2 regions of the Methylomicrobium lacus LW14 genome follow, and region 1 is predicted to be linked to the other one. Evidence: predicted binding sites of a transcription regulator. Region 1 holds the regulator's gene; the other holds the start of a gene.

The links. Region 1 encodes HrcA, which represses chaperone genes, less so after heat shock. Its sites were predicted from a motif close to TNTTAGCACTCNNNNNNNNNGAGTGCTAANA; they were not measured.
Region 2: the regulator HrcA is predicted to act here: its motif matches at 12,534-12,564, upstream of groES (co-chaperone GroES).

The regions. Positions count from the first base shown of each region.
Region 1 covers NZ_AZUN01000001.1:611,183-626,006, reverse strand. Annotated here, with positions in the region: gene METLA_RS20465 (S8 family peptidase) at 1-283, opposite strand, end outside; gene METLA_RS0102755 (anti-sigma factor family protein) at 280-999, opposite strand; gene METLA_RS0102750 (RNA polymerase sigma factor) at 1,013-1,600, opposite strand; gene METLA_RS0102745 (TorF family putative porin) at 1,684-2,424, opposite strand; gene METLA_RS22870 (hypothetical protein) at 2,913-3,149, opposite strand; gene METLA_RS22865 (hypothetical protein) at 3,190-3,510, shown strand; gene METLA_RS0102725 (autotransporter strand-loop-strand O-heptosyltransferase) at 3,591-4,748, opposite strand; gene METLA_RS0102715 (cytochrome b/b6 domain-containing protein) at 5,054-5,692, shown strand; gene METLA_RS0102710 (DUF4126 domain-containing protein) at 5,871-6,506, opposite strand; gene hslV (ATP-dependent protease subunit HslV) at 6,671-7,219, shown strand; gene hslU (ATP-dependent protease ATPase subunit HslU) at 7,223-8,548, shown strand; gene METLA_RS0102695 (gamma-butyrobetaine hydroxylase family protein) at 8,650-9,042, shown strand; gene ubiE (bifunctional demethylmenaquinone methyltransferase/2-methoxy-6-polyprenyl-1,4-benzoquinol methylase UbiE) at 9,046-9,795, shown strand; gene METLA_RS0102685 (ubiquinone biosynthesis accessory factor UbiJ) at 9,797-10,432, shown strand; gene ubiB (ubiquinone biosynthesis regulatory protein kinase UbiB) at 10,473-12,023, shown strand; gene hrcA (heat-inducible transcriptional repressor HrcA) at 12,220-13,275, shown strand; gene grpE (nucleotide exchange factor GrpE) at 13,342-13,977, shown strand; gene dnaK (molecular chaperone DnaK) at 14,038-14,824, shown strand, end outside.
Region 2 covers NZ_AZUN01000001.1:2,647,173-2,661,996, reverse strand. Annotated here, with positions in the region: gene dcd (dCTP deaminase) at 1-340, shown strand, start outside; gene METLA_RS0112165 (YcgL domain-containing protein) at 353-607, opposite strand; gene METLA_RS0112160 (CPBP family intramembrane glutamic endopeptidase) at 689-1,291, shown strand; gene METLA_RS0112155 (hypothetical protein) at 1,335-1,721, opposite strand; gene amoC (bacterial ammonia monooxygenase, subunit AmoC) at 2,064-2,816, shown strand; gene amoA (bacterial ammonia monooxygenase, subunit AmoA) at 2,941-3,684, shown strand; gene amoB (bacterial ammonia monooxygenase, subunit AmoB) at 3,803-5,047, shown strand; gene METLA_RS23750 (hypothetical protein) at 5,254-5,388, shown strand; gene METLA_RS0112130 (hypothetical protein) at 5,481-5,681, shown strand; partial or broken gene METLA_RS23235 (lytic transglycosylase domain-containing protein) at 5,909-6,202, opposite strand; gene METLA_RS23230 (SEL1-like repeat protein) at 6,275-6,754, opposite strand; gene METLA_RS0112120 (M48 family metallopeptidase) at 6,909-7,562, opposite strand; gene METLA_RS0112115 (transglutaminase-like cysteine peptidase) at 7,627-8,292, opposite strand; gene METLA_RS0112110 (bifunctional diguanylate cyclase/phosphodiesterase) at 8,322-10,223, opposite strand; gene groL (chaperonin GroEL) at 10,504-12,162, opposite strand; gene groES (co-chaperone GroES) at 12,214-12,501, opposite strand; gene METLA_RS0112095 (HesA/MoeB/ThiF family protein) at 12,633-13,388, shown strand; gene METLA_RS0112085 (PAS domain-containing hybrid sensor histidine kinase/response regulator) at 14,045-14,824, shown strand, end outside.

The DNA of each region.
Region 1 (14,824 bases):
GCCATTCTTCGAGCTTTTGCAAATGATAGTCTTCGGCGATTTGCGCGGATGTCCGCCGGCTCCAGGTGGAACTCTGGTAGTCGCCGCGGCGGCGGTAACCGGATAGAGGCATCGGAGCGGAAGTCCGCTCGATGGACTGATCGGAAAAACCGACCAGTATCATGCGCTCCGCCTCGGCCGGGCTGAACTGTTCGGGAAATGCAGAAACGGCGGGGTCCACGCCGCCCTGTTCGGCGGCAAACGAAAGACTCGCAAAGCATAACAATAACCACCCCAGTTTCATTGCGCTTTTCCCTCGGCCGAAAGCGCGGACGATAACGCATATGCCGGCTCGGCAAAAATGACTTGCGAATTTTTTCTGAGCAATGCCAGGGTTTCGAGAACTTGCCCTGGGGCGAACGCCTGCTTCAGACGGATCAGATATACGCCCGTCGCATTCGGGCCTTCGACGGTTTCTCCGGCAATCGAGTCGATCACCGACTGTCTTTGGCCGCCATCGGCGCTTTCGGAAAACACGACTCGAATTTCATTGCTCTGCGCCGCAGGGATTTCGGAATTGGCGAGGGTCCGGTAGTTGCTTTCAAATTCCCGATTCACGATCAAATAAGCAGGAATCAGCAAAAGACAAAGCCCCAGCGCCGCAATCGCCTGGTACGGGAAGCTCGGCATCGTGAAGCCGAACTTTCGCTGTCCCTTCAGTTTTCGCGAACGGGCCTCGACTAGGGGCGGCGCCGGCTCCCCATTATCGCCGCGCCGATGCATGCGCGCCTGCAAGCGGGCAAAAGACGCCTGGGCGACCGCGTCGATGGTATCGGCTTGTTTTATCGCCATGGACAGCTTTTGCTGTTCGACGAGCTCGCGCCTGCAGGTGAGGCAGACCTTCAGATGATTTTCGACCCTCTTCAGCTCGGCATCCTCCAAGGTTTTATTGACGTACCACGGCAACGACAACAGGATGTCGTGATGCTCGGAGTATGGGTTTGCGTTATCGTCTTTCATTGGATAATCCTGATTAATGCCCTTTGTCGTTCAAAAAGGCGGCCAGTTTTTTGCGCGCGTAGTGTATTCTCGTTTTAACCGTATTTTCCGAACATCCCATCAACTCGGCAATTTCGCTGTAATGCAGTTCCTGGTAGTAGGTCAGTTCAATCACCGCACGCTGCTCGGCCGAGAGGCAGCCCATCGCAAACTCCAGCCAGTTGTCCAATTCTATTCGCAGCGGTCCGTCGTCTTCAATCGCTGGAACCCAGGCGTCGTCTTCCATATCGTCAAGCCATACTGTGCCGTCCTGAGCCGCGTTGCGCAACGCCTGCCGCGCCTTGTTGAAGGCAATGCCGAATATCCAGGTCGACAGCCGGCATTGCCCATTATAGGTAGGCGCCTTATCCCAAACCACATACAGGGTATCGTTAATGATTTCCTCGATCAGCTCGGGCCTGCGCGTCATGCGCGCAACGAAACGGAACAAACGGCTGTAAAACCGGCTGTAGAGCCGTTCGAACGCCTGCTCGTCACCCTGGACGATCAAGCCCATCAGCTCGGCATCGGGGTTTTCCGAGGGTGTTGGGTTTTCGATTTTCAATGATTTGCCTGAATACATGCATCGCCGACGGTAGTGTTTACCGATTTATTGCAATGCAGACGAAAAAGGTTCAATGGTTTGTAAAAAAAGTAAATCGGATCTCAAAAGCCGGCGGAAATGCTGAACAAAAAAGTCGGGTCGATGGGCGGCGGATAATAATCCGAGTGATTATCGACCCTCGAATTCGCATTATTAGCCGTATCCACCGCATGCACGTAGCGCAGATCGAGGGTGACAAACTTGTAAAACCCGCTCACCCCGGCATTCCAATACAAATAATCGTATTCCAGGGCTTGCTTTGCTTGGGTGTAGCCGACACCGCTGGAAAGCTCCAGAAAGTCGGTAACGGGGTAGCGTCCGGTCAGTTCGTAATTCGCGGCGGCATGTCCGCGTTGATAATAATCCTCGGAGAAGGAAACGCTGGCGCTCAGCACGTCCCGAAAATGCAAAAACAGGCTCATGTCATTGTAGTCCGACGGCAGCCCGAAAATTTTCCCGTCGTAGAGATACCGCGACCATTGACCGTCAAGCCGCCAGTCATCCGACAGCTTGAAAGTCCAGCCGGCATAGGGAGTGATTTCGACATGGGCGGCATCGGAGTTGCTGTCGCCAAAATTGACGTAGGCCGTATTGGCGCCCAAATAAAAACCGGAATCATGCTGATAATCGAGATTGACCTGTCCGGAAAAATCGCCGGCGCTTTTGGAAAAGCCTTTGCCGATGTTCTCGCTCATCGCCGTCACCGTTACATGCACATCGGCGCCCGCATGCTGGAAGTGCAACAAGAGGATCGCCGCAGTGAGAAATCGCAGAAATCCGGGTAGGGTGTAGGGGATGTCCATGCCGAAAGTATACCAAACCCTTCGTTTTTTATGGCTAAAGCTTCAACACTGCGGTGAATTTTGTTTGCGGCATCGAATGACTGACATGAACCTTTTTTCGAGCCGCAGGAATTCAGTAACCAAAGCTTTTAAAATTTTTCTGCCCCCCCAGCAAGCAGCACGCGGCCGTCACGGTTAACGGCCGCGTTTTTTTTTGCCTGCCGAAAGGACGTTTTCTTGGTGCTTAAGCATGATTGCGGTTGCCTTGCATGTGTTCGGCGTAATCCTGTCCAGCCGGCTGCACAAGGAGCATCTGATTAAAGCCACGCTGACGGGCAATAAAAACCGGCAATAACCCGCAGTCACGGGAATGCTTAGGATTCCTCGTAAAACATGCGCCTCCTAAAAATTTTCACGCCGCTTGAACCTTTTTTCGAATATCGGGAATTTATTAACCGAAGCTTACATGACCTATGCGGTGAAAGCTTTCTTAAATATATCCAGATAACTCAACTTTCTGTTCTTGAGGGTAAAACGATGAAAATAACCAAACACAAAGAATTGGCCATTTTATTGGTAGGCAGCCTGGCGGTAGCGTCCCCGGCTTTTGCAAAAAATGGCGCGGACGACGCTAATTCGTCCAGTTCGTCAAGCTCTTCAAGCGTTTCGGATTCATCCAAATCTTCATGCTCATCTTCGAGCTCTTCCGGCAAATGCAAAAGAGCCTTTACGGTCAGCGGGGTCATATCAGCGCCAGGACTGGAAACCGCTTTTACCTGTACGAATATGGAAAAATCCAAATCCGCCCTCTTGCGCGTCGAAATCTTTTCGGCAGGGGGCGCACGCGTGAATGACAATACGCCCGACAATGGCACCGTGGTCGTCGATGCGGGCGAAACGGCGACGATTGCGACGGGCGATATCGGCAGCATCACCGGTGAGTCGATCATTCTACTGACAGGACCTGTGAATCCGCCGGGCGCGGCCTCTGTCACCGGCACCACGTCCAAGGTGGTTTGCAACGCGTATTTGGCGGGCAACGGCGCAACACCCACCGTCTTCATGCCATTGCCGCTGGTCAAAGGCACCACGCAGAAGGGCAACTAACGCCGGCAAATCGTAAAAAATCGCGCCCCGGCATCGGGGCGCGGCTTCTGATAGCCGTTGCGTTAAACGCGAGCAGGCCGTCAAACAAAGGGAGAAATGGCTTCGATGACCTGACGCCCGCTGATACGGCGAGTACACTCGAACCTGCGAGGCGTCCCCCGATGATCGGGACACCAGTGCCAATCGCTGGCGTCCAGGCGATAACGATTGAAACAACCGCTGCAGACGTTTCCGTCCGGAAAAATCCGGATACAGTCCTGCATCTCCGTATAGGGATACGAAAAGCCGCTGATCAGACAGGTTTTGCAACCGGTTGCCCAGGCAAGCCAGCTCAATCCGCTGCCGACGCCGATAAACATTTTCGCATGCCGGAGATAGTTGATCACCGTCTCCAACGGCCCTTCTTCCAGGTATTTGACGCCTTGCGGGACGCTGTTGCCCATGTGTTCCTTACCTTCTTTTGACAACAATACGACCGTGTAGCCCTTGTAGCGCAGAAAGCGCACGACTTCATCCCAGCCTTTGGGATTGTTCCAGTATTTCGCCTGGCACGTGGCGTGTAAGCCGATACAGACATAGGGTTTATCCAACGGACTCGGCAAATCGGGGATCTTGATCAGCGGTTTGATTTCGCGAAACGGCAGACCCAAAATATCGAAAGCCGGCTGAGCCAGCGGTTGTTCGCGAAAATCCGAAGGATTTTTGCCGTAATCGTACGCGCCGTCTTCCTTATAAAACAAACCGATCCGATACATCGCATAAAGATCGTGGGCCGTTTCTCCCGGTTCGATGAATTCGATATCCGGGTAGTTGTCCTTGAACAGCCGGTTTAAAAATGTCGAACAAATCACCCGGCAGCCGTGCCGTTTGCGGAACGCCTCCACCGCCGGCAGCCAGGCCAGCGTATCGCCCAACGAGCCCGACTCAAAAGCGATATAGACGCGTTTGCCGGTGCAATCGAAGACATGCCTGTACACCAGCTCGTTATCCCTTTGCCGATAAACATCGACTCGCCAGCGCACAAAATAGCGATGCGGCGTTCGCACCCAACCGCCGGAAGCAAGCTCGCACTGCATCGCAAGCGCCGGATCGTCAAGGTCCTCGATGAGCACCCGATAACGTTCCCTTCCCTCGCCGGCCACTTCCAGATAGGCGCCGTCGATAAAGTTGCAATGCAACATTTGTGCAGTCTCCATGCTTTGTCCAGGCAGCGATGGGTCGGATTTGAATGTAGCCATGTTACGCGAATCTTTTGACGATGACTCTTAGTAAAGAGCCGTCATGATGCCATAGATTGGAGCGACCGCGATACTCTGCGCTGTCGTGCTAGTCAGGTTGGCTAACGGTATGAACCAGAGAAGATATATTGGCTTTCGAGACGGAACAGCGCGCAAGCATTCAAAGTCAACAGAATCAATAAGCCGCTTATTGAAATGCCATCCAATCCCGGCATAGACTTTTATTCCGGTTTTCAGCTTGGTTTCATATTGCCGATGTACATTATCCCCAATCCTGTTCAACCGCCACTTACGAGGAAACTTCAATGCACAATCAAACCACCGTGCGAGTCTGGGACATTTTGATTCGCCTCTTCCACTGGTCGCTGGTCGCGAGTTTTATTGTCGCTTATCTGACCAGCGAGGAAGAAAACCTCTGGCACATCTATTCCGGCTACACCGTCCTCGGCCTGATCATTTTCCGGCTGATCTGGGGTTTTATCGGCAGCAAATACGCGCGCTTCAGCGATTTTGTCCGCTCCCCGGCCGTGGTTTTCCAATATGTCAAAGACCTCCGCGCCGGTCATCCCCCGCATTATCTCGGCCACAACCCGCTCGGCGGCTGGATGGCCATGGCGCTGCTGTTGACCTTGTTCGCCGTCACCCTCAGCGGACTCAAAGTCTATGCGATCGAAGAAGGCAAAGGCCCTTTTGCCAGCATGCAGTCTATCGAATTGACGCCGATTGCCGCGGCTTATGCCGAAGATGAGGATGAGGACGACGAAGATCGCGGGCAAAAGCCGAACGAGGCCGATGAAGAATTCTGGGAAGAAATCCACGAAGCCTCCACGAACCTGATGTTGCTGCTGATTGCCTTGCATGTGTTCGGCGTGATCCTGTCCAGCCGACTGCACAAGGAGAATCTGGTTAAGGCGATGCTGACGGGCAACAAAACCCGGCAATAACCCGCATCCCGGCGGGTATCACGACGAATGCTCTGCGTGGTAACCCGCCTAAGGACGTTCTGCGTCCCGAACTGCGGCGCGGTTCAGACTGCATTCCAACACAGCGCGTTGGAACGAGGAAATAAAATTTTTCGTGCCTTTCGTGCTTTTCGTGGCTATTGATCGTCCGTAAAATCCGTTACGAAGGCGGATTCGAACTGGAAGGCGTCCCTCCCCCGAAAAATCCCGCAATCGCCCGAAAAACCTTCTTGATCCCGACCCATAGCTTCGGCAACAGCCAGATCATCAAGCCGATAAACAGCGCCAGCGCGATCAGAAAAAAGAACGGGTGCCGGACCGCGGCCCAGACGCCGGTGATCACCGCCACGTCTTCGCCGATCGACGCCATCCAGTTGCTGAACGGTTCCGGCGAAGTATTGATCAGCACGCGGCTGCCGGCCTTGGTCATATGCGAACCGGCCGCGAGGCCGCCGCCGACGATCGCGGCGGCGAGTTCGACGGCCGGATTCAGCTCGCCGACCGCGCCGGCGGCCAGCATCGCGCCGGCCGGGATGCGGATGAAGGTATGGATCGCATCCCAGCCGGTATCGACGCCCGGCGTCTTGTCGGCAAAGAATTCGACGCAATACATCAAGCCGGCCGCGACCATCACCGCCGGATTCGCGACGATCTGCAAATCCGGAGGCAGCGCGATGTTGCCGCTGTTCGCGAGAAAACCGAGCGTCAGCAAGGTTGCATAAAGATTGATGCCGCTGGCCCACGCCAGGCCCATCGTCAACGCCAGCGTCGTGGAGATTTGATTCAGTGCGTCCATAAAGGCACCTCAAGGATGATTGATTTGCTGATGGTAGCATAGCGCCATGAATGCCAACTTAATAAATCCGCCGCCACCGTGGCGGCATTTTTTCGCACATGCAGGCTTCAGACCATGTAAAATGAGCGCTATTACTACACAGTTTTAACTTTGGATTTTATAAAGTGAATTTGAGAGGAACCACCATATTATCCGTGCGCCGCGGCAACAAAGTCGTGATCGGCGGAGACGGCCAAGTGACCCTGGGCAATACGGTCATGAAAGGCAATGCCCGCAAGGTGCGCCGTCTGTATCATGACAAGGTGATCGCCGGTTTTGCCGGCTCGACCGCGGACGCCTTTACCTTGTTCGAGCATTTCGAAGGCAAACTCGAAAAACATCGCGGCCACCTGATGCGCGCGGCGGTCGAAATGGCGAAAGACTGGCGCACCGACCGCACCCTCAGGCGCATGGAAGCGATGCTGACGATCGCCGATGCCAAAACCTCATTGATCATCTCCGGCAACGGCGACGTGGTCGAGCCCGAACTGGATTTGATGGCGATCGGCTCCGGCGGCGCCTTCGCGCAGGCCGCCGCGCGCGCCTTGCTCGAAAATACCGAGTTGAGCGCCCGCGAGATCGTCGAAAAAGCGCTGTCGATCGCGGCCGATATCTGCATTTATACGAATCACAACTTGCGCATCGAAGAACTGGACGCGGAACCGAACGAGTAAAGCATGACCCAAATGACCCCAAAAGAAATCGTCCATGAACTGGACAAGCACATCGTCGGCCAATCCGATGCGAAACGCTCGGTCGCGATCGCCTTGCGCAACCGTTGGCGCCGGCAGCAGGTCGATGCCTCGCTGCGCGAAGAAATCACCCCGAAAAACATCCTGATGATCGGCCCGACCGGCGTCGGCAAAACCGAAATCGCGCGCCGCCTGGCGCGGCTGGCGAATGCGCCGTTCATCAAGATCGAGGCGACCAAATTCACCGAAGTCGGCTATGTCGGCCGCGACGTCGAATCGATCATCCGCGATCTGGCCGATACCGCGGTCAAGATGATGCGCCAGTCCGAAATGGAAAAGGTGCAGATCAAGGCTTACGACGCGGCCGAAGACAAGATTCTCGACCTGCTCCTGCCCGAAGCGGACGGCGGCATGCGCTCGGAATCCCACGAATCGACCCGGCAAAAAATGCGCAAGAAACTGCGCGAAGGCGACCTCGACGACAAGGACATCGAGATCGACGTGCAGCTCGCGCCGATGGGCGTCGAGATCATGGCGCCGCCGGGCATGGAAGAAATGACCAATCAATTGCAGGGCCTGTTCCAGAACATGGGCACCGGCCGGACGCGTTCCCGCAAGATGAAGATCAAGCAGGCCTTCAAGGTCTTGCAGGAAGAGGAAGCCGCACGTCTGGTCAACGACGAGGAGATCAAGCTGAAGGCGGTCGAAGCGGTCGAACAGAACGGCATCGTGTTTCTCGATGAAATCGACAAAATCTGCAAACGCTCCGATTCGGGCGGTTCAGGCGGCGAAGTCTCGCGCGAAGGCGTGCAGCGCGATCTGCTGCCGATCGTTGAAGGCAGCACGGTCAGCACGAAGTATGGCGCGATCAAGACCGATCATATCCTGTTTATCGCCTCGGGCGCGTTCCATCTGACCAAGCCGTCCGACCTGATCCCGGAATTGCAGGGCCGCTTCCCGATCCGTGTCGAACTCGGCGCCTTATCCGCCGACGACTTTTTCCGGATTCTGACCGAACCGAATGCCTCGCTGACCGAACAATACTCGGCGCTGCTCGCGACCGAAGGCGTCAATCTGAGCTTCGCGACCGACGGCATCCGCCGGATCGCCGAGCTCGGCTGGGAAGTCAACGAAAAAACCGAAAACATCGGCGCCCGGCGTCTGCATACGATCCTGGAACGCCTGCTCGAAGAGATTTCGTTCAGCGCACCGGACCTGCTCGAAAAGAACATCGTGATCGATGCGGCTTATGTCGACCGCCACTTGGGCGAATTCGTCCAGGATGAGGATTTGAGCCGCTATATCTTGTAGGCGAAAGATTGTAGGGTGGGCAAACGGCTTTATCGTTTGCCCACCTGACTTCCTCATGGCGGGCGGAAAAACGCCGCCCATCCAACATATTCTGATTCGATATGCGACTTCATACCCAACCCTGCAACGCGCTGCCGACCGAAATCAAACTGCATCAGGTTTCCAGGATTCTGGAAATCCATTTCGATGACGGCAAGGTCTTCATGCTGCCGTGCGAATACCTGCGCGTCTATACGCCGTCCGCGGAAGCCCTGGGCCATGCGCCGGGACAGGAAACCCTGCAGACCGGCAAGGAAGATGTCACGATACGGGAGATTCATCCGATCGGCAATTATGCGATCTGTCCGGTGTTCAGCGACGGCCATAACAGCGGTCTTTACACCTGGGACTTTCTCTACCAACTCGGCGCCGAATACGACAGCCTTTGGGCCAGCTATCTGGAACGCCTTAAGGCCGCAGGCTACACACGCATTGACCCCGAACATTTACAATAAAATATGACTCATCACAAAACGACCCATTTCGGCTTCAAGCAAGTCGCCACCGAAGACAAGGTCAATCTGGTGCGCGGCGTTTTCGACTCGGTCGCCGAAAAGTACGACATCATGAACGACTTAATGTCGCTCGGCATTCATCGCATCTGGAAACGGATTGCGATCCAGCTTTGCAATGTCCGCAGCGGCGAGAAAGTGCTCGATCTGGCCGGCGGTACCGGCGATTTGACGACGCTGCTCGAAAAACGCGTCGGCAAGGACGGACTGTGCGTGCTCGCCGACATCAATTCGGAAATGCTGCGCACCGGTCGCAACCGACTGATCGACCGCGGCCTGACCGGCAATATCGAATATTCCCAGGTGAATGCCGAATGCCTGCCGTTCGCGGACAACACCTTCGACTGCGTGATCATCGGCTTCGGCCTCCGCAACGTAACCGACAAGGATGCCGCTTTGCGCTCGATGCATCGCGTACTGAAACCGGGCGGACGCTGCCTCGTGCTCGAATTTTCGCATCCGATCGACCCGGTCACCGAAAAGGTTTACGATTTCTATTCGTTCAAGCTGCTGCCGAAAATCGGCAAATTCGTCGCCAAGGACGAAGACAGCTACCGCTATCTGGCCGAATCGATAAGGATGCACCCGAAGCAGAGCGAACTGAAGGCGATGATGGAAAACGCCGGCTTCGAACGCTGCGAGTTTTACAACATGACGCAAGGCATCGTCGCGGTGCATCGCGGCTACAAGATCTGACATGGCGCTCAAACCGTTGTTGACCGTCGCGCTCGAAAGCGCGCTGAACCGCTATATCAAGCTGGACCTGGACGTCGGCGAATTGCTGGCGCCGATCGCCGGCAAGGTGATCGAACTGACCGTCGAACCGTTCGGCGAAACCCTTTATTTGTGCCCGACGCACGATGCGGTTCAGGTGCTGGACGCCTACCCCGGCGAGCCCGACACCCGGATCTCAGGCTCGCTCTGGTCCCTGGGCCTGATGGGAATCAGTGCCAAGCCGATGCGTTCGGTGTTTTCGGGCGAGGTCAAGATCGAGGGCGACATGACGACCGGGCGCAAATTCCAGGCGCTGTTCGACAAACTGAACATCGATCTCGAAGAAAAGCTGTCGCAGGTCACCGGCGACGTGATCGCGCATCAAATCGGCAATCTCTTCCGCGCAGGCTCGCGCTGGACGCGGCAATCGCTCAGGACTTTCGAACTGAATTTGAGCGAGTTTCTGCAGGAAGAAACGCGCGATCTGCCCGCAGGCCCCGAAGCCGATATTTTTTACCGCCATGTCGACGAACTGCGCACCGATTTCGACCGCCTGAACAGCCGGATCGAACGCCTCGAAGACGCACTCACCCGTAAACCTCTTGCGCAAAGCGAATGATGCCGTGCCTGCGCCCTCACCTGCCCGCGACTAAGCCAACGTGATCAATCCTAGAATCATATTCCGCTTGATCCATATTAATTGGGTCCTGGTGTTTCACGGCCTCGATGAAATCGTGCTGAAAACGCACCTGTTCCGTCCGATCCGCTTTCTGGCCGCGCTGTCGCCCTATTATTGGCTCAGAAGGCGCAATGAGCCGCGCGGCGTGCGCATCCGCAAGACGCTCGAAGACCTGGGGCCGATCTATGTCAAATTCGGCCAGGCGCTGTCCACCCGCAAAGACCTGTTGCCGGACGATATCGCCGACGAACTGGTCAAACTGCAGGACCGGGTGCCGCCGTTCCCGAACGAGGTCGCCCGGCGGATCATCGAATCAGAACTGGGCATGTCGATCGACGCGGCGTTCGTCGACTTCGATCCATCGCCTTTGGCTTCGGCCTCGGTCGCGCAGGTGCATACCGCAAAACTGCATACCGGCGAAGACGTCGTGGTCAAGGTGCTCAGGCCCGACATCGAAGACCGTATTCATTCCGATATTGCGCTGCTCTATGAACTGGCCCGCTTTGCCGAGCGCTTCTGGTCCGATGCGCGCCGCCTGCGGCCGCTCGAAGTGGTCGCCGAATTCGAAAAAACCACGCTCGACGAACTCGATCTGGTCCGGGAAGCGGCGAACGCGGCCAAACTGCGGCGCAACTTCGAAAACTCCGACATCATCTATGTCCCCGAAATCCATTGGCCGCTGTCTCGGCAGAAGGTGATGGTGATGGAAAGGATTCAGGGCATTCCGGTCGGCGAGATCGAACAATTGCGCGCCGGCGGCGCCGATTTCAAATTGCTGGCCGAACGCGGTGTCGAGATTTTCTTCACCCAGGTATTCCGGGACAATTTTTTCCATGCGGACATGCATCCCGGCAATATTTTCGTCGACCTGCCAGCCAAATATATCGCGGTCGATTTCGGCATCGTAGGTTCCTTGTCATTGTCCGACCAGCATTATCTGGCCGAAAACTTCCTGGCGTTTTTCAATCGCGATTACCGCAAGGTCGCGAGAATGCACGTCGAATCGGGCTGGGTGCCGAGTTCGACCCGGATCGAGGAATTCGAATCGGCGATCCGCGGCGTCTGCGAACCGATCTTCGAAAAACCGCTGCGCGACATCTCGTTCGGCCAGTTATTGCTGCGCCTGTTCCAGACCGCGCGCCGCTTCGACATGCATGTGCAGCCGCAGCTGGTGCTCTTGCAGAAAACCTTGCTGAATATCGAAGGCCTAGGCCGGCAGCTCTATCCGGAACTGGATTTATGGCAGACCGCAAAGCCCTTCCTCGAAAAATGGTTTCAGGAAAGGATGGGCCCGAAGGCCAAATTGAACCAACTCTTCGCGCACTTTCCGGAACTCGCCCAACAGCTTCCCGAAGTGCCGACGCTGCTGTACAAGGCGCTCGACAATGCCGCCTACGCGAAACAGTCCAGCGAGGCGCAGACACGCGAACTGGCAGAACTGCGCAAGCAGATGGAAGCCCATCATCAATCGACGCAGTGGATGATCTTCGTCAGCGCGGCATTGATCAGCGCGGCGATCTTTTTCGGCTAAATCCCCCCCTCGGCATCGTATTGCGCAGGCACCGCCCAGCGCAATACGATGCCGAAAACTCGCGCCACAGTCCCATGGTTTTTTTCAGGGTCAGCCCTGAATATCCCGGTTGACAATATACGCTCTAGCTGCTAATTTGCTCTGTTGGCACTCACCTCGCTAGAGTGCTAAAAATCGATTTCCGTTAGGGGTTAGTGTGAGTCATCCGCATCTATTAAATGAACGCTCGCTGCAGTTATTGAAGACGCTGATCGAGCGTTATATCAGCGACGGGCAGCCGGTCGGGTCGCGCGTGCTGTCGAAAGATTCCGATTTGAAGCTGAGCCCGGCCACGATTCGCAACGTGATGGCCGATCTCGAAGACCTGGGTCTGATCCATTCGCCGCATACGTCCGCGGGCCGGGTGCCGACGGTCAGCGGTTACCGGTTGTTCGTCGACAGCTTGTTGACGGTCAAGCCGCTCGAACTGCGCGAAGTGAACCGCCTGCAGGAAAGCCTGTCCGCGATCGGCGATCAGAGCCAGGCGCTCGGCACGGCTTCGCGGCTGCTCTCCGAACTGACCCAGATGGCCGGCGTCGTGACTCTGCCGAAGCGTGAAATATTGTTCCTGCGCCATATCGAATTCCTGCCGTTGTCGCATTCGCGCGTGCTGGTGATTTTCGTGACCAATGAACAGGAAGTGCATAACAAGATCATTCATACCTCGCGCCTGTTCAGCCCCGCCGAATTGCAGCAGGCGGCCAATTATCTGAATTCGATCTATTCGGGACGGAGCCTCTCGTCGGTACGCGATGCGGTGCTGCAAGAATTGCAGGACGACCGCGAACAGATGAATCAACTGATGCTCGATGCGATCCGGATGGCGCAACTGGCATTCGAACCGGACGACAAGAAAGAAGATTTCGTGCTGAGCGGCGAAACCAATCTGATGGGATTTTCCGAATTGTCCGACCGCGACCGCCTCCGCACCCTGTTCGAGGCGTTCAGCCAGAAACAGGGCGTGATCCATCTGCTCGATCAATGCATGAAGGCCGACGGCGTGCAGATCTTCATCGGCGAGGAATCCGGCTATCAGGCCTTCGATCATTGCAGCCTGGTCACTTCGTCCTATTCGGTCAGCGATGAAGTGGTCGGCGTGCTGGGCGTGATCGGGCCGACCCGGATGGCGTATGAAAAAATCATTCCGTATGTCGATGTGACCGCAAAATTGTTGGGCGCCGCCTTGAATCCGAAATCCGCATCCCCATCATAACAACCATGATGATTTTGGGTGCGCAAGCATGCGCGAGACTAATTATTTTTTCAGGAAATTTTTTGCATGAGTAAAGATCAGGAAAACACCGAAGCCCAGGTACAGACCGAGGCGACGGAAAACACCGAAAATCAGGCTGCGCCGGAAACCGAAGCGCCGGACCTCGAACTGGCCGAAAAGGAGCCGACGGTAGAAGCCTTGCAGGCCAAACTGGCCGAGGCCGAGAAGAAGGCGCAGGAAAACTGGGACAAGGCGGTCAGAACGGTCGCCGAAATGGATAACCTGCGTAAAAGAACGCAGCGCGACCTCGAAAGCGCGCACAAATTTGCGCTGGAAAATTTCGCGAAAGCCCTGTTGCCGGTGCTGGACAGCCTGGTGTTGGGCCTTCAAGCTGCGACCGGCGACAGCCCGGAAGTGCAAAAATTCCGCGAAGGCAGCGAACTGACCTTGAAGCAGTTCGAAGCGGCATTCGACAAATTCCACATCGAAGCGATCGACCCGCTCGGCCAGCCTTTCAACGCCGAACAGCATCAGGCGATGATGGTACAGGAAATCGAAGGCGCCGCGCCGAATTCGGTCGTGAACGTCTTCCAAAAAGGCTATAGCTTGAACGGACGCCTGCTGCGGCCGGCAATGGTGGTGGTCGCAAAAGCGCCGCAAAAACCGGAAACAACGCCCCCGATTATCGACGAACAGGCTTGAACTCGAATAAACAGGCCCCATATACCAAAACAAATTCAACCCTAATAAACAAATTCAAGTCTGGAGCATTCAATGGCTAAAATTATCGGCATAGATTTAGGCACGACCAACTCTTGCGTCGCGGTCCTCGAAAACGGCGTCGCGAAAGTGATCGAAAACAGCGAAGGCGCGCGCACCACGCCGTCGATCATCGCGTTCACCAGTGACGACGAAGTCTTGGTCGGCCAATCGGCCAAACGGCAGGCGGTCACCAATCCGAAGAATACCCTGTTCGCGATCAAACGTCTGATCGGCCGCCGTTTCAAGGACGATGTCGTACAAAAAGACATCAAGATGGTGCCGTATAAGATCGCCGAAGCCGAAAACGGCGACGCCTGGGTCGAAGTGCACGGCAAGAAAATGGCGGCGCCGGAAATCTCCGCCCGCGTATTGATGAAGCTGAAAAAAGACGCCGAAGCCTATTTGGGCGAAGAAGTCAAAGAAGCGGTGATCACCGTGCCGGCTTACTTCAACGACTCCCAACGTCAGGCGACCAAGGACGCCGGCCGTATCGCGGGCCTCGAAGTCAAGCGGATCATCAACGAGCCGACCGCATCGGCGCTGGCTTTCGGCATGGACAAGCCGAAAGGCGACACCAAGATCGCGGTCTATGACCTCGGCGGCGGTACCTTCGATATCTCGATCATCGAAATCGCCGAAATCGAAGGCGAGCACCAGTTCGAAGTGTTGTCGACCAACGGCGACACCTTCCTCGGCGGCGAAGACTTCGACGCGCGCATCATCGAATATCTGGCGTCCGAATTCAAAAAGGAAAGCGGCGTCGATGTGCATAACGACCCGCTGGCGC
Region 2 (14,824 bases), 2.0 Mb from region 1:
TGTCAAATCCGATGTCTGCATCATTCCGCCGAACTCGTTTGCCCTGGCGCGGACGGTCGAGTATTTCCGCATTCCGCGCGACGTGCTGACCGTGTGTCTAGGCAAATCGACCTATGCGCGCTGCGGCATCATCGTGAACGTGACGCCGCTGGAGCCCGAATGGGAAGGCCATGTGACGCTGGAGTTTTCGAACACGACGACCCTGCCGGCGAAAATCTATGCGAATGAAGGCGTCGCGCAGATGCTGTTTTTCGGCAGCGATGAAGTGTGTGAAACCTCCTACAAAGATCGCGGCGGCAAATACCAGGGACAAGTCGGCGTGACTTTGCCGCGCGCCTGACGATTACGGGATTTACTGCAAGGTGGCGGGTGCGGACAGCGCCGGCGGCAGTTGCAGGAAAAAGCCCTGCTTGCTCAGGCTGTTCAGCACCGACACCGGATCGGCATTGGCGAGTTTGCGCTCCGGCGTGATTTCAAGGCTAAAAACAAATTCCATCCTGCCGAGGGAATTCTGTAGCGCTTCCGGCAGGCAGGTAAAATCGTCCTGATCCCTCAGATATAAATAAATGTCTTGTTTTTTCAGGCTTTTATAAATAAAACATTGCATAGTAAAGTTCGATGCTCGGTCGTTCGTGTTTGCAGTCAATGATAAAGAAAATTGCCTCGCCATTATTCATCGCATTCGCCAATGAATCAAGCCTCGCTTCAAGTCCGCGATTTTTTTAGCAAAGCCTGTTATTTCGAGGCATCGCTGATCCTTGTCGCGATCGTGCTCGGTTGGGTAGCCGGCATCGATCCGTTCGCCAAGCTGTTTTACTCGGAAGCGGCGCTGCTGTACGGTCTTCTGGGTACGCTGCCGATGGTGTTGTTTTTTCATTGGGTTGAGCGGCGGCAGGTAGATTCGTTTCAAAAAGTCAGGCGACTGTTGCTGGAAACCTTGGGGCCCAGTCTGCATCGGCGGCACTGGGCCGATTTGTTCATGCTGGCGGCGATTGCCGGCTTGGCGGAAGAAATTCTGTTCCGGGGCGTGATTCAGCCCTGGATCGAAGCGGCCTGGGGAGCGAGGGCGGGTTTGATCGGCTGCAATCTGCTCTTCGGGATCGCGCATGCGGTCACGCCGTTGTACACGCTTTTGGCGTTTTTGATCGGCTTATATTTGAGCGCGGCGATGGATTATGGCGGCGCGCGGAATTTGCTGACGCCGGTACTGATTCACGCTTTATACGATTTTTGGGCGTTCTTGGCGTTGGTTCGGGCTTATAAAATAGAGCGGGACGGGTCAGGCGTGTAAAGGATCATCAAGGATCGCAACACGCCTGAGCGAGAGATGCGGGTTAAAGCCCTTCGATGCCGGAAAGACCGATCATCGTCCAATTGTCAAAATCGAGAACGCCTTCCTGGTCGTCTCCCTTGTCATAAGTGATCCGGCAGACATATTTTTGCGCGGTCATCTTGCCGGACTCGTCAGCGATCTGAATGTCGGCGTTAATCAAAAACTGATAGTTGCCCATGCTCCAGGCTTTTATCGGCTTGTCAGCAAAGGTTACAGCCGTGTCGGAGTCGAGTTCGGATTTGATATAGTTATTGCAATGCGTGAATGCGATAGTTGTCAATTCCGTTGAAATGGGGAGTTGGCTGCCTTGGTCTTTGCTGTCGACCAAAAAAGCATCGGATTTGATCACTTCAGTCACAAGGGGCATCACGACTGATCTTTGCAGCATAATCAACACGGCAAGACCGATGACGAGTAGGATAAATGGATGTTTTTTTACAAAATTTTTCATGGATATAGAGTGCCGATGGTTGCGTTCGTATCCGAGCAATTGTATCAGAAATCAACGCATTAAATGTATGTGAAAATACGCGGCCGTGCAGTGGGGGGCGGATTTTTTTAGCGTAAGTATTTTTTGTCTTGACAAGGTGACTTGAGCTGGTAAACTGAGCGCTCACCAAACTGGACAAGGTGGGATTCCTGGTTAAAAGCCAGAGAATGCGGAAAAGGAGTTGAACAAAAAAACTCCCGACTTAACGGTTGGGGATTGTTAAATTTTTAGGAGGTAGAAATGGCAGCTACAACTGAATCAGTGAAAGCTGATGCTGCGGAAGCACCGCTGTTAAATAAAAGAAATCTGTTCCTGGGCATTTCCATTTACTTGGTATTTTATGCTTGGGTTCGTTGGTACGAAGGCGTTTTCGGCTGGTCCGCTGGTCTTGACTCTTTCGCACCCGAGTTCGAAACATACTGGATGAACTTCCTGTATATCGAGTTCGTTTTGGAAGTATCAACTGCAGGTATCCTGTGGGGCTACATCTGGAAATCTCGTGACCGTAAAGTGATGTCAATCACTCCAAGAGAAGAACTGAGAAGACACTTCACTCACTGGATCTGGCTGTGCTGCTACGCGACTGCAATTTACTTCGGCGCTAGCTACTTCACCGAACAAGATGGTACATGGCATCAAACTATCGTTCGTGATACCGACTTCACTCCAAGTCACATCATCGAATTCTATTTGAGCTACCCAATCTACATCATCACTGGTGGCGCATCTTTGTTGTATGCAAAAACCAGACTGCCTACTTACCAACAAGGTTTGTCTTTGCAGTATTTGGTGTCTGTTGTTGGTCCTTTCATGATTCTGCCAAACGTTGGTTTGAACGAATGGGGTCACACCTTCTGGTTTATGGAAGAGTTGTTCGTTGCTCCTCTGCACTATGGCTTCGTATTCTTCGGATGGGCAGCTCTGGGCGCACTGGGTGTTCTGAACATCGAATGCCAAGCAATTGCGAAATTGCTGAAGAAAGACTTGGCTTAATTCTGTAGCCATAGCCTGTAAATAACTATCTCCTAGCTGTTTCGTTCGTTTCATTCCGAATGGACGAAACAGCATAGATAGATAGTAAATAAAAATAATTTTAAATCCTTTAGGAGGTAAGCTAATGAGCGCATCTCAATCAGCTGTACGTTCACGTGCCGAAGCTGTCAAAGTTTCTCGCACGTTCGATTGGCTAATTTGTTTCACTTTGTTCTTCATTATTCTTGGTGGCTACCACGTTCACTTCATGTTGACTGGTGGTGACTGGGACTTCTGGACTGACTGGAAAGACCGTCGTCTGTGGGTAACCGTATTGCCAATCGTTGGTATTACTTTCCCAGCCGCTGTTCAAGCTGTTCTTTGGTATCGCTATCGTCTGCCATTCGGCGCAGTTCTGGCTGTTTTGGGCCTGCTGTTCGGCGAATGGGTTAACAGATATTTCAACTTCTGGGGATGGACTTACTTCCCAGTTAACTTTGTATTCCCATCACAATTCGTTCCAGGCGCAATCGTTCTGGACGTAATCCTGATGTTGTCTAACAGCGTTCAGTTGACTGCTGTTGTCGGTGGTTTGGCATACGGTTTGTTGTTCTATCCTGGCAACTGGCCTGTTATCGCTCCATTGCACGTGCCTGTTGAATACAACGGCATGGTAATGACCCTGGCTGACTTGCAAGGTTACCACTATGTAAGAACTGGTACTCCAGAGTACATCAGAATGGTTGAAAAAGGTACTTTGAGAACCTTCGGTAAAGACGTTGCTCCAGTATCAGCGTTCTTCTCTGGTTTCGTAAGTATCATCATCTACTTCTTGTGGCACTTCTTCGGTAAATGGTTCGGTAGCACCGCATTTACTCAAAGCAGCTGATCTTTTTTGATCACCACTGCGTTAGTAACACAATAAATAAATGGCTAGTAGGTAAAATGAAAATATTATCTGCTGGATACTTAAGAATAAATAGATTCTCTATTATAGAGGAGGATATATGAAGTTAATAAAAGACAAGGTAGCAAAATTGTCCTTTGTCGCACTGTTGCTGACAGTTGCAGCAGCGATGTTCTACACACCAGCTGCGTCTGCACACGGTGAAAAGTCTCAAGCGGCTTTCATGCGTATGCGTACCATTCACTGGTATGATCTGAACTGGTCAAAAGAAGTTGTTAAAGTTAACGACACAATGACAATCTCTGGTAAGTTCCTGGTATTCTCAGGATGGCCGGAAACTGTTGACAAGCCAGAAAGCGCGTTCTTGAACATTGGTATTCCAGGCCCAGTATTTATTCGTGCTGGATCTTGGATCGGTGGTCAATTGGTTCCACGTTCGGTTTCTTTGGAACTGGGCGAAACCTATGAGTTTAAAGTTCTGTTGAAAGCACGCCGTCCAGGTGACTGGCACGTTCACACTATGATGAACGTTGAAGGCGGTGGTCCAATCATCGGTCCTGGTAAATGGGTAACGATTGAAGGTTCTATGAAGGACTTCACCGACCCAATCACTACTCTGACCGGTCAAACCATTGATCTGGAAACCTATAACCTGGGCAACACTTACTTCTGGCATGCTTTCTGGTATGCAATCGGCGTAGCTTGGATGGTTTACTGGATGCGCAAACCAATGTTCATTCCACGTTTGATCGCTGTTGACGCTGGCAAAGCTGACACTCTGATCACTCCGGTTGACAAAAAAGTTGCTTTGGCTTTCGGTGCAGGTGTAATCGGTATCGTTGCGTTCTCAATGAGCACAACTAACGCTGAATACCCAATCACCACTCCTCTGCAAGCTGGTTTGTTGCGCGGTATGAAGCCAATTGATCTGCCTACACCAACAGTTAGCGTTAAGATTGACGACGCTACCTACCGTGTACCAGGCCGTTCAATGAACATGACTCTGACCATCACCAACAATGGCGATACTGCTGTCCGTTTGGGTGAATTCAACACCGCTGGCGTTCGTTTCTTGGATGCTAACGTAACTGAAGACACCACTGGATACCCAGATGACTTGTTGGCTCCAGAAGGTCTGACTGTTAGCGATAACAGCCCACTGGCTCCAGGTCAAACCAGAACTGTTCAAGTTACTGCATCTGATGCTGCTTGGGAAGTTTATCGTTTGGCTGACTTGATCTATGACCCAGATAGCCGTTTCGCTGGTCTGTTGTTCTTCCACGACGAAAATGGAAACAAACAACTGGTCCAAATCGACGGTCCTCTGATCCCAACCTTCATCTAAGAAGATTGCTGGTCTAATAACAATAATAAGAAGTTAATCATTTAAACCCCCGTTATTCATTGAATAGCGGGGGTTTTTTTATGGGAAAAATATGGCGAGCGTAGGGGACTCGATAAAGCATAAACGCCTTTCAGTCTCCCCGGCTCGGATAAAAAGCAAAGCCCGCTCCCTGTATCATTTTTGACCAAGGTCAAGGCGGGTGTTCTATGAATATCAAGCTGATCACATGGAATGACAGGAAAAAGCGGTCAGACACAGAGAGCTTAATGCCGGCAGCACAGGTCAATGCCTTAGTTTTTGCGTGCAGTGAGGATGACCTCGATGCAATGACGATCGCATAATGTTGGGATCGTGCAGATGGCGGAAGCATCTAAAACGAGCATTGCTGATTGGGTCTTTCGGCTTGGCAGAGCAGAGACAAAGTTATTATCTGATGTTACGCATTATCCACGAAAAACACATCCATTTTTTCGTGCCTTTCGGGTTTTTCGTGGATATTAATCGTACGGCCTCAGTTATTAACTTGCCTTTGCAGGTGTTCAAGGCCGTCATGGATAGGGCGGAAGACATAGACAAATGCCATTGTCCGGAAGAGGGGCAAGGTGATTTTAGCGGAATGAAAATATCCCGCTAGTGTTCAGAGGGTTAGTGCTGTGGCAACCCATAAACGGGGATCACGGCGCATCGAAGAAGCAGGGGGGCGTTGAAGCAGGAGTGAGAAACTGGCGTCTAAGCCGGCGCGATAATTACAAGCAGTCGGCTAAAAAGGATATGCACTTCGTGAGCAATCGGAATCGATAAGGCAGTGAGAGGCCATGCCTAAAAGGCATCTAAAAACGACTCGCTAACGTCTAAGTCTTCTTAAGACTTTTCAGGATGAAAATTGTGTTTGTGGGATTGATAGCGGCGAAGCACTTTAGTGACATAATCTTGAGTTTCCTGATAAGGCGGTATGCCTTTGTATTTGTCAACGGCACCTTCGCCGGCATTGTAAGCCGCCGCAACCAATTCAATATCTCCATGGTACCGATCCAAAAGCCAGCGTAAGTAGCGCACGCCGCCTTTTACATTTTGGCTGGCATCAAAGGCATCCTGTACATTAAACCGAGCCGCAGTTGCCGGAATTAATTGCATCAAGCCCATCGCGTTTGCCTTCGATTTGGCGTGTACTTAGAAAGCGGATTCGACGCTAACGATGGATAAAGCCAGTTTAGGATCAACCTGATGCTAGGAGGCAATCTGCCTGATCATGTTGATCAGCCAGTGACGATCTTTTGACAATGCGGCAAGCACAGCATCCAATGAGGCGTCATTGGCCCAGCGAGCACGGTAATGGCCGCGAGGCGGCAAGACGTCGGAAAGGATGCAGTTCGGCAGTTTATCGGAGCTGTAAAGGATGGTATCCAGCATATTGCCGGCTTCCTGGTGGCCCTGTTGCGCTGCGGCAGCAAACAAGGAGGCGGCAATTTCTCTGTCTTCGGGGACGCCTTGGCCGAACGCAAATAACATCCCAAGCCGATAATGCGCCTCGAGCGAGCCGTTTCTGGCGCTTTTGCAGTAAAGCGCAGCGGCCTCCCACGGGTTGACGCGCTCGAGTTTACTGGCCTTGGTGAGTAATTTTTGTTGAATATCATCAAGATCGCTGTAAGCCTGAGCAGTTGCACAGCCAAGCGCTAGTAAAAACATCAAAGAAGCTAATCTGGACATATGAGGTTCCTCATTCTGACCGTTTTAGCCAATGATATACAGGGGAGTGGAAGAAGTCCACTTATATATAGATGGGCAGTAAGTAAAAAATAATCGCGATGAAATTAAGGCATTGTCAGGAGTAATTACAGGAGATAGAGAAAAGACAGCGCGTCTAAATGCCTAGCATGAGCGTTCTGCCGTGCTGTTTCAGCCATAGCCTGGCGCTTCGGTAAGTGGGAAGGTGTTGCGCGACGAGTGCCCAGAATTGTTTTGAATGATTTTTTTCCTGGATATGGCAAAGTTCGTGCACCACGACATATTCCAAAATTTCAAGCGGGGCCAGGGCGAGAAGCCAGTTGATTGCGATGTCATTATGAATGCCGCAACTGCCCCAGCGCGATTTTTGCGATTTGATAACAATCGATTTGGGAAATAATTGGTGCTTGGGGCCATGCCGACAAACCAGCTGCTCCACGGTCATTTTTACATTGATCTTCATCCAGCGGATAATCGCGGCTCTGATCTCTTCGCTGCCGATTGTGTCCCATTGTGCATGCGGAATATGCGCGGTAAAGGTCAACGCATGTTCAATTTTGATTTTTTTTAAGTCGGTCGGTGCCAAAGACAAGGGATAAGTTTTTCCCTGGTAAGGGATGGATGCGCCATCATGATAAGCTTTGGGTGCTAGACTTTGATGTTGCGCGGCACGGGATTTAAGTTTTCGAACCGCATCGGTAATCCAGCTCCACTGCTCCTTAACAAATTGATGCAGCCTGTCGTCAGAAATATGAAACGGTGCGATGACTTCAATTTTTTCGAGCGTCACAACGATGCGCGTTTTAGAGGCTCGCGGCGTGCGTTTGATCTGATATGTAAACGATTCCATCAGGCTACAATGGATTTTTCAGCATTCTATCTTGGAGTTCACTCCACAATTTCAAGCGGTTTGAATCGCCCACACGGTTGCCGGCAGTTCTCGCTTTAGCTGTCCATAAACCGGTACCGTTAAAGCTGTAAACCGGCAACAGGTCGGAGCGTTGCGTGGCAGGCTTGATCTCAGTGATCAAATTGTCGAGCACTTCCGAAACCGATTTGAGTGAGGCAAAAAAAGTTAATACCATATGGGGCTGATTGCGTCGCAGTGACTTGACATAAGTAATACGCATTTTGCTTTCGTCTACGCCAAGTTCCAGTAAGGTGAAATATTTGGCGATCGCAAAGTCCTCGCAATCGCCGGCACCGGTCGCCAGCAATTCCAATGGCGTGGCCCAGTAGCCTTCTGTCTTCCACTGTATTATATCGTCAATGAAAAGCGCATTGAGATTAAAAAAATCATTTACCTGTTTCAGTTTGTCTTTTTCGGGAAGGTTTTTCGCGGAGGTCAGTAAATTTTGCCAGCGGATGAGCCGGTGTTGCGCTTGCTCGCCGTGTTTATGCTTCGCCTGAGTCAGTATTTCGGCAGTTAACTCAATCCAGCCCAAAGCACTGCCGGCCATCATCAGGCAAATATAAAAGATGATGGCTTGGGCAAAAATTGGGCGGTGAGAGCGCGGCATACATTAAACTGTTTGAGAACTTCGCGGCGTCAACGACTCGCCCCGGTGAGCCCTATATTCTTGACAATATCAAAATCGGTATCTGCAAGAACGTTTTCGGCAAGAATCGAAATGTCCAGCAGGTCGCCGATTTCTTTAACGGTTTGCAGAAAGGAGATTTTTTCCGAATCGCCGTGCAAATTATTGCTCAATTCCCGGCTTAAACGGACAAAGTCGGGTTTTAGGGTTTTTAGTTTGTCCAGCGGCATCGATTGGGCGTCGAAACGTTTCAGCGCGACACGAACACCAAAAGTGCGGAGAAATACAATAAATTCGTGATAGGTGTCGAAATCTTTAGCGACCGCATAGGCGGAAAAGCTGGTGATCAATTGCGGCGCGATCGCGGCGTATTGTTTGAGTTGCTGGGTTAACCATGCGCGAAAGTCGCCGTTTTTAATCGTTCGGCTAGACAGGTTGACCGCGATATTCAGCGAGGGAGAAGCGCTTTCCAGATGGGCAATCACTTTTTCGATCACACCGCGATCCAATGCGACAATTTTTTCGTATTTTTCGGCTATCGAGACAAATAAGCCGACAGGCAGTGACGTGCCATGTTTGTCGAAGACCTGGATAAAAGCCTCATCCATTAAAATGCGTTGATCAGCCAAGTTTTGAATCGGGCTGATGAATTGAATGGTGTAGGAATTTCGATCAACCACATCGAATACCAGAGATTTCCATTCCGCTATGTCTTTGGCGCGATCGTCTCCGGTTCTGATGTAATAGCTGTTGGGGCCGATGATCACGGCCTGTTCGTAAGCTTCGTGCGCCGCGGCCAGCATATCTTCGGGTGAGCCCAAAGGGTCGATTGCAACCACGCCAATATGGCCGATATCGTCTTTGTGATGGACGTGTCCTAGTTCGGAGAGGGTCATGCTCAAGGATTTTGCCAGTTTTCGCGCTTGCGACGGCTGAATATTGCGGGCCAGGACGGCAAATTCCGCGCCATAAAAATGATAGGCGGTCGCTTCGCTGGAAAAATTTTGTGCGGTCTGCTTCAATTGCGCGGCGCAAGCTTGTAAAAAAGCATCGATTGCCTCGCTGCCGCGCTCTTTGACCAGGTTGGCCAAACAGTCGGTTTTGATCAGAAAAAGGTAGCCGTCCGTGGGTTCCAGATAAAGCTGTTTTAAATCCGAGTCGAAGGAGTTTTTGTTATAGAGTCCGGTGAGTCCGTCGAGCTGGAGCTTTTGGCCGAGAGCAGAGAGTTTGTCGTTCAGATTCGTCATCACGCCGCTCAATTTGCGCGACATGACGTTCATCGAGTGTGCGACATTTTTAACCTCGGTCGTCCAAGGCAAATGCGCGATCTTGTCGAAGTGGCCATCGGCGATCGCCAAGGCGAGTTCATTAATCTTTTTGAGCGGCCTGAGCGTCAGGCGCAGGACGAAAAACAATACGCAGATCCATACTGAAAATGCCAGCAGAGAAAAATAAAATGCATTTTTCGCCTGCTGGTAGAGTTTTAGATAGGCGTAGCCAGGGTTGACCGTCACAAATAAGGTGCCGCCGAATGTCCAGCCCGAGTTGATTTCGCTTTCCGCCGTCACGGTTTCCATCGGCAGCAGCTTGATGAACCAGCTTGGCACTTCTTCAAAAACCTTGGTATTTGTCAATTTGACCAGCGTCTTGTCATCGGCATTGTCCAGTTTGATTTCCTTGTAATAGCCCATGTCAAAGACCGCGCTGATCATCGTTTTCAGGATCGGATCGGATTCCTTCAGAATGTAGGGGCTCAATGACAAGCCTAACGATGTGGCTGTGTCCTGCGCATGCACTTGTGATTCGATCTGAAGATAACTTCTGATATTGTTGATGCTGATGACATAATTGACGCTGAATATCGCGAGGAAAAGCACTGAAATCAGAATTGATAGCTGCTTGGATAACGTCATGAAGTTGACCTGCTAGAAGATGAACCGTGCGGATAATAAGCGGCGAGTTCATTCGGATATGGGACTCTTAAGTGTAGTTCAAATATCTCCGGCCGGATGATCCTGGGTAAACTTGAAGCCTGGAAGAGGTATGGGGGGTACCATGCCAAGCTCTTAAGCTCTGTCGACAGGAATAATATATCTTGTTCAGCGTAAGAGTAAAAACAAAAAAGCCCCGGCTGAACTGCGTCCAGCCGGGGCTTCGAGCTTAAAGCGCTTAGGCGCTTTAAAGGCGGGGCGATTACATCATGCCGCCCATACCGCCCATTCCACCCATGCCGCCCATGCCGCCCATGTCCGGCATGCCGCCGGCTTTGTTGTCGGCAGGCGCATCGGCGATCATCACTTCGGTGGTCAGCATCAGGCTGGCCACGGAAGCCGCGTTTTGCAACGCGGTGCGGGTCACTTTCGCAGGGTCCAGAATACCCATTTCGATCATATCGCCGTATTGGCCGGTCGCCGCGTTGTAACCGTAGCTGCCTGTGCCCTTTTTGACTTCATTGAAGACGACAGATGGTTCGTCGCCGGCGTTCGCGACGATTTGGCGCAGCGGCTCTTCGATCGCGCGGCGCAGAATGTTCACGCCAACGGTTTGGTCGTGGTTCGCGCCTTCCAGCTTTTCCAGTGCGGAAAGCGCGCGCACCAGCGCGGTGCCGCCGCCGGCGACGACGCCTTCTTCAACCGCAGCGCGGGTTGAATGCAGCGCGTCTTCGACGCGGGCTTTCTTTTCCTTCATTTCGATTTCGGTTGCCGCGCCGACTTTGATTACCGCAACGCCGCCGGCCAGTTTCGCCAGACGCTCTTGCAGTTTTTCCTTGTCATAATCGGAAGTGGCTTCGTCGGCTTGCGCGCGGATTTGTGCGACGCGGCCTTTGATCTTGTCTTCGGAGCCGGCGCCGTCGATGATCGTGGTGTTTTCTTTGGTCACCAGGACTTTCTTCGCGGTGCCCAGTTGTGACAGCTCGGCTTTTTCCAGAGACAGGCCGATTTCTTCAGAAATCACGGTGCCGCCGGTCAATACCGCGATGTCTTCGAGCATCGCTTTACGGCGGTCGCCGAAGCCTGGGGCTTTAACCGCAGCGACTTTGACGATGCCGCGGATCGTGTTGACGACCAGAGTCGCCAAGGCTTCGCCTTCAACGTCTTCGGCAATGATCAGCAACGGACGGCCGGATTTTGCGACCGCTTCCAGAACCGGCAGCATTTCGCGGATATTGGAGACTTTCTTTTCGTAGATCAGAATCAGCGGATCGTCCAGTTCGACGCTCATGCTGTCTTGCTTGTTGATGAAGTACGGAGACAGATAACCGCGGTCGAACTGCATGCCTTCGACGACGTCCAGTTGATTGTCCAGGCCCGAGCCTTCTTCAACGGTGATTACGCCTTCCTTGCCGACTTTTTCCATCGCTTCGGCGATGATGTTGCCGACAGACTCGTCGGAGTTAGCGGAAATGGTGCCGACTTGCGCAATCGCCTTGTTGTCGGTGCATGGGGTCGCGGAAGCGACGATCGCTTCGACCGCTTTGGTGACCGCGAGGTCAATGCCGCGTTTCAGGTCCATCGGGTTCATGCCCGCTGCAACCGCTTTCAAGCCTTCATTGACGATCGATTGCGCCAGAACGGTCGCGGTGGTGGTGCCGTCGCCGGCCACGTCGGAGGTATGCGACGCGACTTCCTTGACCATTTGCGCGCCCATGTTTTCGAATTTGTCCTTCAATTCGATTTCTTTCGCAACCGATACGCCGTCTTTGGTGATGGTCGGCGCGCCAAAGCTCTTGTCCAGGATTGCGTTGCGGCCTTTAGGGCCCAAAGTGACTTTTACTGCGTTTGCCAAAATATTGACGCCTTTCGCCATGCGGCTACGTGCGTCATCACCAAAATATACGTCTTTTGCTGCCATTTTAATTCCTGACTGATGTGTTAATTGATTGTGATGAGGTTACGGGGTGGTTTAACCCAATACGCCCATAATGTCGTCTTCGCGCATCACGATAAGTTCTTCGCCGTCAATCTTGACTTCGTTGCCGGAGTATTTGCCGAACAGTACCTTGTCGCCGACCTTGACTTCCAAGGGGCGAATGTCGCCATTGTCCAGATGTTTGCCGGTGCCGACCGCAAGGATCACGCCTTGGCTAGGCTTTTCGGCCGCTGAGCCGGGCAGCACGATGCCGCCTGCGGTTGTGGTTTCTTCCTCGACGCGTTTGACTATCACTCTGTCGTGTAACGGACGTATTTTCATCAATCTCTCCTAAAAAATTAAAGGTAAAAGGTTATTAGCACTCGCGTTCAATGAGTGCTAATAATAAACAGGTTTTGCAGTCTGTCAAGTTCTTTGGCATCATTCCCGCTGCCTTACAATCCCTACGACTCATGAACGACAACCAACTCTTACGCTACAGCCGGCAAATCATGCTGCCGCAGATCGATGTCGAAGGTCAGCAGAAACTGCTTGCCGCGAAGGTGCTGATCATCGGCGCCGGGGGGCTCGGGTCGCCCGCATCGATTTATCTCGCCGCGGCAGGCACCGGCAATATCACCATTTTCGATGATGACGATGTCGATTTATCCAATTTGCAGCGACAGATCGCTCACTACACCGACGATATAGGGACTCCGAAAGTCATTTCAACCCGGCAGACTCTGAATCGGCTGAATCCTGACGTGAATGTCAGGGCGGTCAAGCAACGGCTCGGCGGCGCGGAGCTTGCCCAGGAAGTCGAAGCCGCCGATCTGGTGCTCGACTGCAGCGACAATTTCACGACCCGCTTTGCGATCAATCGGGCCTGCGTCGAACACGAAACGCCGTTGGTCTCAGGCGCGGCGATCCGCTTCGAAGGCCAGGTCGCGGTGTTTACGCCGGGCAGGGGAGACAGCCCTTGTTACAACTGCCTGTATCGGATGGACGGCGAGGAGCCGCTGAATTGCGCCACGAATGGCGTCGTGGCGCCGGTGACCGGCATCATCGGCGCGATTCAGGCGATGGAGGCGATCAAGCTGATCGTCGGCATCGGCGCAACGTTGACCGGCAGGTTATTGCTATTGGACGGATTGACGATGGAGTTCAATACGATGAAATTGAGAAAAAACCCGAAGTGTCCGGTATGCAGCGAAAAGCATCTTGGATAGATATTTTCACCGATCTGAATAAGATTAAGCCGGAGGGATGCAACGATGCGTGGCTTACCTAGCAAGTTAAATTATTACACGTACGGTGTCGATGCTGGGTGAATCCCGTAGAAAACAAAGCGTATCCGATAGCATTTTTAACATAATGGCACGTCGGAAAAATGCGATAAGCAAAAAATGGCATGCAGAATATACACTGCGCCGGAACGGGAAAGTGGGGGCGAAGTCACTGGCGGCAAGACAAGGCGTGAAAACTCAAAATAGCGTTGTCGAAACGGCATTGCAGTGGCCGGGTCAGGAGAGTATATGTTTAATTTACAGTATTTTGTCTGTTAGGTAATAAATCAATAAGATTGGTTTGATATGATTTTACGCGAATCATTAATAAACAATTGAATAGGTATTGTCATCATGCTGCGTTTGGTGTGGGTTCGACAATCCCTATGGGAAATACCCGAGAACTTTTCGTTAAGCGCTTATTGATGACGGCTGAAATAGCCGATAGTCACATGCGTTCGCTTTGTCTCGACAAAAGGTTTCCATTTTTTCTTGTGCTTTCGAGTGATGTTGGCGGACGCTCGCCGGGGGTCGAATATGGCCGTAAAATACATTGGCTTGAGCTCTTCGCAAGCGCTCGACTTTTAGGAGGCTAACTCATGATCAGAGGAGGCGGTCCTCTTTTCTCATCGGTTAAGCCGAGCGCCAAGCCGGTACGGAAGCCCGATTTTCAGGTCTTGTTCGAATCCGTGCCGGGATTGTACCTGGTGCTGGATTGCGATTTTCATATCGTCGCGGTCAGTGATGACTACGCGCGCGCCACCATGACTCGCCGGGAAGACATTATCGGCTGCGACATCTTCGAAGTTTTTCCTGACAATCCCAGCGATCCCGCCGCCGACGGGGTGCGCAATCTTCAAACCTCCCTGATGACGGTGCGGAATACCCGGAAAGCTCATGCGATGCCGATACAAAAATATGACATCCGTAAGCCGGGAACGGAAAGCGGTTTCGAGGGTCGTTATTGGAGTCCGCTGAACTCACCCGTTTTTCATGCCGACGGCTCGCTTGCCTACCTCATCCACCGGGTCGAGGATGTGACCGAGTTCATCCGGCTGAAGCAGCAGGGGGTTATCACCGAAGAACTGCAAGAGCGCATGGAAAAGATGGAAGCTGAAATATACCAGCGCGCACAGGAGGTGGTCAGGGCGAACGATAAGCTGCGCAACAGTGAGGAAAATCTTGCTGTCACGTTGAATTCGATCGGCGATGCGGTACTGACGACGGACGCCGAGGGGAGGGTCACGCGTCTGAATCCGAGTGCGGAACAGCTTACCGGTTGGCCCGATAAGGAGGCCGTAGGTCGGCCGGTCACTGAAATTTTTCGAATTCTCAACCAGGACACGCGGCAACCGGCCGCCATTCCGGTGCTCGAAACC